One region of the Nonomuraea muscovyensis genome, then DNA from elsewhere that is predicted to be linked to it. Evidence: predicted binding sites of a transcription regulator. Region 1 holds the regulator's gene; the other holds the start of a gene.
What was found. The regulator HspR, encoded in region 1, represses chaperone genes until heat shock. The targets are predictions, from matches to a motif close to ANTTGAGTCNNNNNGACTCAANT.

Region 1 (4,419 bases):
CTCCGCCGAGAAGCTCGCCACGGTCAGCCAGAAGATGGGTTCGGCGATCTACGCCCAGAGCCAGCAGTCCGCCGGCGAGGGCGCAGGCGCCCCGCAGGACGCCGCAGCCGGTGACGCCGCCCAGGCGAAGGCCGACGACGACGTCGTCGAGGCCGAGATCGTCGACGACGAGCCGAAGAAGGACAAGTGATGCCGCCTCGTGACAACGGCCACGAGCACAGCGAGCCGGTGATCCGCGACAACCGCAAGATCGACCCGGAGACGGGCCAGGCGCGGCTCGGCTCGGATGGCAAGGCCGAGCAGCCCACGGAGACACCGGCCGACACGGGCGCGACCGGGGCGGGGCCGGTCGGCGACGACGGCGAGCTGAAGGCCCAGCTCGCCGAGCGCACCGCCGACCTGCAGCGCCTCCAGGCCGAATACACCAACTACCGCAGGCGCGTCGAGCGTGACCGCGTCGTCGTGCGCGAGCAGGCCGTGGCCGGCGCGCTGACGGAGCTGCTTCCGGTGCTCGACGACATCGGCAGGGCCCGCGACCACGGCGAGCTCACCGGCGGCTTCGCCAAGGTGGCAGAGTCTCTGGAGGCGGTGCTCACCAAGCTGGGGCTCAGCCCGTTCGGACAGAAGGGCGAGCCCTTCGACCCGACCGTCCACGAGGCGCTGATGCACAGCTACTCGCCCGACGTGACGGAGCCGACCGCGGTCGAGGTGCTCCAGCTCGGCTACCGCATGGGCGACCGGGTGCTGCGCCCGGCCCGGGTGGCCGTGGCCGAGCCCGAGGACGCCCCCTCGGCGTCCGCTGACGACGACAACTGACCAAAGGACGAAGGGCCATAGATGAGCACCAAGGACTACCTGGAGAAGGATTACTACGCCGTCCTTGGTGTGCCCAAGACCGCCACCGCCGACGAGATCAAGAAGGCCTACCGGAAGCTGGCCAGGCAGTATCACCCGGACACCAACCAGGGCGACACGACCAAGGAGACCAAGTTCAAGGAGGTCTCCGAAGCCTACGACGTCCTGTCCGACGGCAAGCGCCGCAAGGAGTACGACGAGGCGCGCACGCTGTTCGGGTCCGGGATGGGCGGCCAGCGTCCCGGCGGTGGCGGGTTCCCGTTCGACTTCGGTGACCTCTTCGGCGGCACGGCCGGTCAGCCGGGCGGCGCCGGAAGCGGAGACCGTCTCGGCGACCTGTTCGGCGGGCTGTTCAACCGCGGGGGCGGTTCGGCCCGCACCACGACCAGGACCACCAGGCCGCGCCGCGGCCAGGACGTCGAGTCGGAGGTCACGCTCAGCTTCACCGAGGCGGCCGAGGGCACCACGGTGTCGCTACGGCTGACCAGCTCGGCCGCCTGTACGGCGTGCAGCGGGACGGGAGCCAAGGCGGGCACGACCCCACGGGTCTGCCCCACCTGCGAGGGCACCGGGGCGGCCAGCCGCAACCTCGGCAACTTCGCCTTCTCCGAGCCCTGCCGCGACTGTAAGGGCCGTGGGCTGCTCGTGGACGACCCCTGCCCCGTCTGCGAGGGCAGCGGCCGGGCCAAGAGCACGCGCACGATCCAGGCGCGCATCCCGGCGGGGGTGGCCGACGGCCAGCGGGTCAAGCTCAAGGGCAAGGGCGCCCCGGGCGAGAACGGCGGGCCCGCGGGTGACCTCTACATCCAGACCCACGTCAAGGCGCACGCGGTGTTCGGGCGGAGCGGCGACAACCTCACGATCACCGTGCCGGTGACGTTCACGGAGGCCGCGCTCGGCGCCGAGATCAAGGTGCCCACCCTCAAGGGCCTGCCGGTCACGCTGCGCGTCCCCGCCGGCACGCCGAACGGCCGCACCTTCCGGGTGCGCGGCCGCGGCGTCGCCCGCAAGGACGGCACCAAGGGTGACCTGCTCGCCACCGTCGAGGTGCTGGTGCCCAAGACGCTCGACGACAAGTCACGCGAACTCCTGACGGAGTTCGCCACCGCGACCGCGGAGGACGACCCGCGGGCTGATCTCATTCAGAGAGCCAGAAGCGAGTAGCCGATGGACGCCAACTATTTCGACCTGTCCGACGACACTCCCGTCTATGTGATCTCGGTGGCCGCCCAGCTGTCGGGCCTGCATCCGCAGACGTTGCGGCAGTACGACCGGCTCGGCCTGGTCTGCCCGGGTCGCACGGCCGGGCGCGGCCGTCTCTATTCGACACGCGACATCGTCCAGCTGCGCGAGGTGCAGCGCCTCTCCCAGGAGGAGGGCATCAACCTCGCCGGCATCAAGCGGATCCTGGAGCTGGAGAACGAAGCTCTGCGGCTGCGCGAGGAGGTTCTCCGCCTGCGCGCCGAGATGCAGATGGTCAAGGCGCTGATCCGCTACGAGCTGCCACCGGGGGCCTAGAACAGATGGACTACAAGCTCACCCAGAAGAGCCAGGAAGCGCTCTCCGGGGCCATGCGGCGCGCCGCCGCCGAAGGCAACCCCGAGATCGCCCCGGCCCACCTGCTCACGACGCTGCTCAACCAGACGGGCGGCACCGCCGTCCCCCTCCTGGAGGCCGTGGGCGCCGACTGGAAGGCGCTGCGCACCAGGGCGGAGGAGCTGCTGGCGGCGCTGCCCAAGGCGCAGGGCTCGACCGTCGGCGCGCCGTCCAGCTCGCGCCAGCTCCTGACCGTCATCAACACCGCCGCCCAGCGCGCCAAGCGCCTGGAGGACGAGTACGTCTCGACCGAGCACCTGCTCGTGGGCCTGGCCACCGACGGCGGCCAGGTGGCCGAGCTGCTCAAGGCGCAGGGGGCGACGCCGCAGGCGCTGCTGGACGCGTTCGAGAAGGTCCGCGGCCACGCCCGCGTCACCAGCGAGACGCCCGAGGACACCTACCAGGCGCTGGAGAAGTACGGTGTCGACCTGACCGAGCGGGCCCGCAGCGGCAAGCTCGACCCGGTCATCGGCCGTGACTCCGAGATCCGCCGGGTCGTGCAGGTGCTGTCCCGGCGCACCAAGAACAACCCGGTGCTGATCGGCGAGCCCGGCGTCGGCAAGACCGCCGTGGTCGAGGGCCTCGCCCAGCGCATCGTGGCCGGTGACGTGCCCGAGTCGCTGCGGGGCAAGCGGCTCATCTCGCTCGACCTGGGCGCGATGGTCGCGGGCGCGAAGTACCGCGGCGAGTTCGAGGAGCGGCTGAAGGCGGTGCTCTCCGAGATCAAGGAGAGCAACGGCCAGATCGTCACCTTCATCGACGAGCTGCACACCGTCGTCGGCGCGGGGGCCGCCGAGGGCGCGATGGACGCGGGCAACATGCTCAAGCCCATGCTGGCCCGCGGCGAGCTGCGCATGATCGGCGCCACGACGCTCGACGAATACCGCGAGCGCATCGAGAAGGACCCGGCGCTGGAGCGCCGCTTCCAGCAGGTGTACGTGGGCGAGCCGACGGTCGAGGACACGATCGCGATCCTGCGCGGGCTCAAGGGCCGCTACGAGGCCCACCACCAGGTGCAGATCGCCGACAGCGCGCTCGTCGCCGCCGCCGCGCTGTCCGACCGCTACATCACCAGCCGCTTCCTGCCGGACAAGGCCATCGACCTGGTCGACGAGGCCGCCTCGCGGCTGCGCATGGAGATCGACTCCCGGCCCGTGGAGATCGACCAGCTCCAGCGCAACGTCGACCGGATGAAGATGGAGGAGCTGGCGCTGTCCAAGGAGACCGACGAGGCGTCCCTCCAGCGGCTCGAACGGCTCCGCAAGGAGCTGGCCGACCGCCAGGAGGAGCTCAACGCCCTCGTCGGCCGCTGGGAGCGCGAGAAGGCCGGGCTCAACAAGGTCGGCGAGCTGAAGAAGCAGCTCGACGAGGCGCGCGGCGCCGCCGAGCGGGCCCAGCGCGACGGCGACTTCGAGGCGGCCTCGCGGCTCATGTACGCCGAGGTGCCCCGGCTGGAGCAGGCCCTGCGGGAGGCCTCCGAGGCCGCGCCACCCGAGGACGCCATGGTCAAGGAGGAGGTCGGCCCCGACGACATCGCCGAGGTCATCTCGTCCTGGACCGGCATCCCGGCCGGCCGCCTGATGGAGGCCGAGACGGCCAAGCTGCTGCGCATGGAGGACGAGCTGGGCAGGCGGCTCATCGGGCAGCGGCAGGCCGTACAGGCCGTGTCCGACGCCGTGCGGCGCAGCCGGGCCGGCATCGCCGACCCCGACCGGCCGACCGGCTCGTTCATGTTCCTCGGCCCCACCGGTGTGGGCAAGACCGAGCTGGCCAAGGCGCTGGCGGAGTTCCTGTTCGATGACGAGCGGGCGATGACCCGCATCGACATGAGCGAGTACTCCGAGAAGCACAGCGTGGCCCGGCTGGTCGGCGCGCCTCCCGGCTACGTCGGCTACGAGGAGGGCGGCCAGCTCACCGAGGCCGTGCGGCGCCGCCCGTACACGGTGGTGCTGCTGGACGAGGTGGAGA
Region 2 (4,419 bases), 3.2 Mb from region 1:
GCCGGTCATGGCCACATCACCGCGGACCTGGCGGCCCGAAAGGAGCGAGGCCAGCGCCGTCGTCAGCGTCACACCGGCCGACGGGCCGTCCTTCGGCACCGCGCCCGCCGGGAAGTGGACGTGCACCGAGCGGTCCTTCAGCGCGGTGACCGGCAGCTCCAGCTCCGCGCCGTGCGAGCGGAGGTAGGACAGGGCGATCCTGGCCGACTCCTTCATCACGTCGCCGAGCTGCCCGGTCAGCGTGAGACCCGTCTCGCCGGTCTCGGGGTCGGCCAGCGACGCCTCCACGTACAGGACGTCGCCTCCGGCGCCCGTGACGGCCAGCCCCGTCGCGACGCCCGGCACCGAGGTGCGCTGCCGCGACTCCGGCAGCGACGACTCGGGCACGAACCGCGGCCGGCCGAGGTAGCCGACGAGGCCCTCGGCGTCCACCCGGACGGGCAGCTCGTCCTTCGCGGCGACCTTGCGCAGGATGCGGGCGACCGAGCGCTCCAGCGACCGGACCCCGGCCTCGCGGGTGTATTCGGCGGCGAGCCTGCGCAGCGCGGCGTCCTCGACGGTGACCTCCTCGGTCGTCAGGCCCGCCAGTTCGAGCTGCCGGGGCAGCAGGTGGTCGCGGGCGATGGCGACCTTCTCGTCCTCGGTGTAGCCGTCGAGGGTGACGACCTCCATGCGGTCGAGCAGCGGCCCGGGGATGGCCTCCAGGACGTTGGCCGTGGCCAGGAAGAGCACGTCGCTCAGGTCGAGCTCGACTTCCAGGTAGTGGTCGCGGAAGGTGTGGTTCTGCGCCGGGTCGAGCACCTCGAGCAGCGCCGCGGTCGGGTCGCCGCGGTAGTCGGCGCCGACCTTGTCGACCTCGTCGAGCAGCACGACCGGGTTCATCGAGCCGGCCTCGCGGATGGCGCGGACGATGCGGCCGGGCAGCGCGCCGACGTAGGTGCGCCGGTGGCCGCGGATCTCCGCCTCGTCGCGGACGCCGCCGAGTGCGACGCGGACGAACTTGCGGCCCATCGCGCGCGCCACCGACTCGCCGAGCGAGGTCTTGCCCACGCCGGGAGGACCGGCCAGGGCGAGCACGGCGCCGCTGCGGCGGCCGCCCACCACGCCGAGGCCCTTGTCCTGGCGGCGCTTGCGCACGGCCAGGTGCTCGAGGATGCGGTCCTTGACGTCGCTCAGGCCGGTGTGGTCGGCGTCGAGCACGTCACGCGCACCGGTGATGTCGTAGTTGTCCTCGGTGCGCTCGTTCCACGGGATGTCGAGCACGGTGTCGAGCCAGGTGCGGATCCAGCCGGTCTCGGGCGACTGGTCGGAGGTGCGCTCCAGCTTGTCGACCTCCTTGAGCGCGGCCTCGCGCACCTTGGCGGGCAGGTCGGCGGCCTCGACGCGGGCGCGGTAGTCTTCCTCCTCGCTCTCCGCGGAGTCGCCGTTGAGCTCCTTCAGCTCCTTGCGGACCGCGGCGAGCTGCTGGCGCAGCAGGAACTCACGCTGCTGCTTCTCCATGCCCTCCTGGACGTCCTTGCGGATCGTCTCGGCCACGTCGAGCTCGGCCAGGTGCTCGCGGGACCACTCCACCAGGCGGGCCAGCCGGTCGGCCGGGTCGGCCGCCTCCAGCAGCTCGACCTTCTGGGCCGTGGTCAGCCACGGGGTGTAGCCGGAGCTGTCGGCGAGCACGGAGGGGTCGTCGATCTGGTTGACCTGGTCGACGACCTGCCAGGCGCCGCGCTTCTGCAAGATCGTGGTCGCCAGGGCCTTGTACTCCTTGGCCAGCTCGTGGGCGCGCTCGCTCACCGCGACCTGGTCGACGGTGATGGCCTCCACCCACAGCGCGGCACCGGGGCCGGTCGTGCCGGTGCCCACGCGCACCCGGTCGACGCCGCGCACCACGGCGGCGGGCTCGCCTCCCGGCAGCCTGCCCACCTGCTCGACGACGGCCTGCACGCCGACCGCGCCGTAGCGACCGTCGATCCGGGGAACGAGGAGCACCCGCGGCTTGTTACGCCCGGATGCGCGGCTCGACGACTCGGCCGCGTCGATGGCTGCCCGCACCTCGGAGTCGGACAGGTCCAGCGGCACCACCATGCCCGGCAGCACGACCTCGTCATCGAGCGGCAGGACCGGCAGGATCAAGCTCTCACTCATGCGAACTCCAAAGGGTTGAGTTATACAGACTCAATTCATCAGAGCCTCCGGATGTTCCCTTGCTTGCCGATGTTCGCTCACAGCGAGCGTAATCATGTAAGACGACCAGTGGCATGCCTGTATGGGCATGGCGTGGCTGCGAACACGCATTAGACGGGCATGTGTCGTCAGGCGCATCCTCGACCTACATCAAGCGTCTTGCCGGCTGGGGGGACAGGGCGAACGCAGCCGATCTGGAGCACCACATGAATCGAAGACTGACAGGCCTGGCGGCCGCCGTCGCGGCATCCCTGATCCTCACCGGATGTTCCGACGGGAGCGATCAGCAGCGTGCGGCCGAGCCCGCGAAGAAGACACAGATCTACCTGGTCGACGGCAACACCACCCAGTACGGCGACGAGTTCACGGCCGGCACGTTCGACGGAGTGAAGGGCGTCATCCCGGGCGGCCGGTCGACCGACGAGTTCCGCGAGCGGCTGCTGGCCGCCGACCCCCGCCTGAAGGACTTCGCCTACGCGGTGGAGTCGTACGACTCGGTGATCGTCACCGCACTCGCGGCGGAGGCCGCCGAGAGCGACGGCGCGAAGGCGGTCGCCGCCAGGATGCGGGACGTCTCGAACGCGCCGGGCGAGAAGTGCACCACCTTCGCGGCCTGCTCGAAGCTGCTCAAGGACGGAGCCGAGATCGACTATGACGGGCTGAGCGGCCCGATCGACCTCAACAGGACCGGCAGCCCGTCGGCCGCCTCCGTCGGCGTCTTCCAGTACGGGAAGGACAACACCTACCAGGCCGTCGGCTACGAGACGGGCAAGGCGTCCGCCGACCCCGATCCCCTCCCCGCGCAGGGGATCAGTGGAGCGGGCACCCCCGGCGACGGCCGGCTGGTGCTCGGCTCCCTCCTGCCGCAGACCGGTGATCTCTCCTATCTCGGCCCGCCGATGTCGGCCGGGGTCAAGGTGGCCGTCGCCGAGCTGAACGACCACGGCGGGGTCCTGGGCGAGGACGTCAAGCTGGTCGCCGGGGACTCCGGTGACGGAACCCCCAACATCGCGCCCCAGGAGACCGACAAGCTCCTCGACCAGGACGTGGACGTCATCGTCGGCACGGCCTCGTCGAGCGTCTCCCTCAGCGTCCTCGACAAGATCGTGAACGCGGGAGTCCTCAACATCTCACCCTCGGTGACGTCCCCGGAGTTCGACACCTTCCCCGACAAGGGGCTCTTCTTCCGCCTGATGCAGTCGGACGCGCTGCAGGGCGGTGTGCTCGCCAACACGATGTCGAACGACGGCTACACCGACATCGCGATCCTCGTCCGGCAGGACGCGTGGGGACAGGGCCTCGCGGCGGGCATCAAGGCGTCGTTCGAGGAGTCGGGAGGCAACGTCGTCGCCACCCGCTTCTACGCCCCGGACTCGGGCGGATTCACCGCCGAGGTGAACGCCGTCAAGGCGGCCGATCCGGACGCCATCGCACTCGTCGGGTTCGACGAGACCAAGAAGATCGTGCCCGAGCTGATCAAGGCCGGTCTCTGGATGGGTCGGTAGCACGACCCGCGGTGCCGTGCGCCGGAGGCGACACCCCGGCGCACGGCCCGGAATCCCCATCTCACCAGCACCTGGAGTTCCCGTGCGGTTGCGTCCTGCCCTCTGCCTCGTCCTGCTCGTCGTGGCCCTGTTCGGCGCCGGCTCCACGGCGGTCGCGGCGGCTTCCACCGTCGGCACGGCCGCGCTCACGGCCCGCGGCGACGACCCCGAGACCGTGAAGGTCACCGGCAAGCTGGTCAACCGCGACGACACGGGGTCGACGCCGGTCGGCGGCGGCAAGGTGACGGTGACCGGCGCGTCGGGCGCCGAGTACTCCGCCACCAGCCGGCCGGACGGCGGTTTCTCCGTCGAGGTGCCGTTCGAGGTCGGGCCCCTCTCGATCGAGCTCGACGAGCGATCGCTCCCGGATGGCGTCACCCTGCGCGAGGGCGGGCGCAATCCGATCACCAGGACGGTCTCGGGGACGCTTCCGCTGACGGTCACCTTCGTCCTGGGCAAGGGCGACCGTCAGACGATGAGCTGGGCCGACCAGATCCCCCAGAGCCTGTTCAACGGCCTCTACTTCGGCCTGATCATCTCGCTCGGCGCGCTGGGGCTGTCGCTGATCTTCGCCACCACCCGGCTGACGAACTTCGCGCACGGCGAGATGGTGACGTTCGGCGCACTCGTGACGTACGCGCTCAACGTGACGGGGATCGACATCTGGCTGGCCGGTCTCCTCGCGGCGGGGCTGGCC

Region 2: lon (endopeptidase La) is a predicted target of HspR. The motif match lies at 2,153-2,175, and genes of this name have one in related genera.

What each region holds. Positions count from the first base shown of each region.
Region 1 covers NZ_JACHJB010000001.1:3,248,894-3,253,312, reverse strand. The annotation lists gene dnaK (molecular chaperone DnaK) at 1-190, shown strand, start outside; gene grpE (nucleotide exchange factor GrpE) at 190-816, shown strand; gene dnaJ (molecular chaperone DnaJ) at 838-2,019, shown strand; gene FHU36_RS15440 (heat shock protein transcriptional repressor HspR) at 2,023-2,373, shown strand; gene clpB (ATP-dependent chaperone ClpB) at 2,379-4,419, shown strand, end outside.
Region 2 covers NZ_JACHJB010000001.1:65,787-70,205, forward strand. The annotation lists gene lon (endopeptidase La) at 1-2,139, opposite strand, end outside; gene FHU36_RS00310 (ABC transporter substrate-binding protein) at 2,385-3,683, shown strand; gene FHU36_RS00315 (branched-chain amino acid ABC transporter permease) at 3,766-4,419, shown strand, end outside.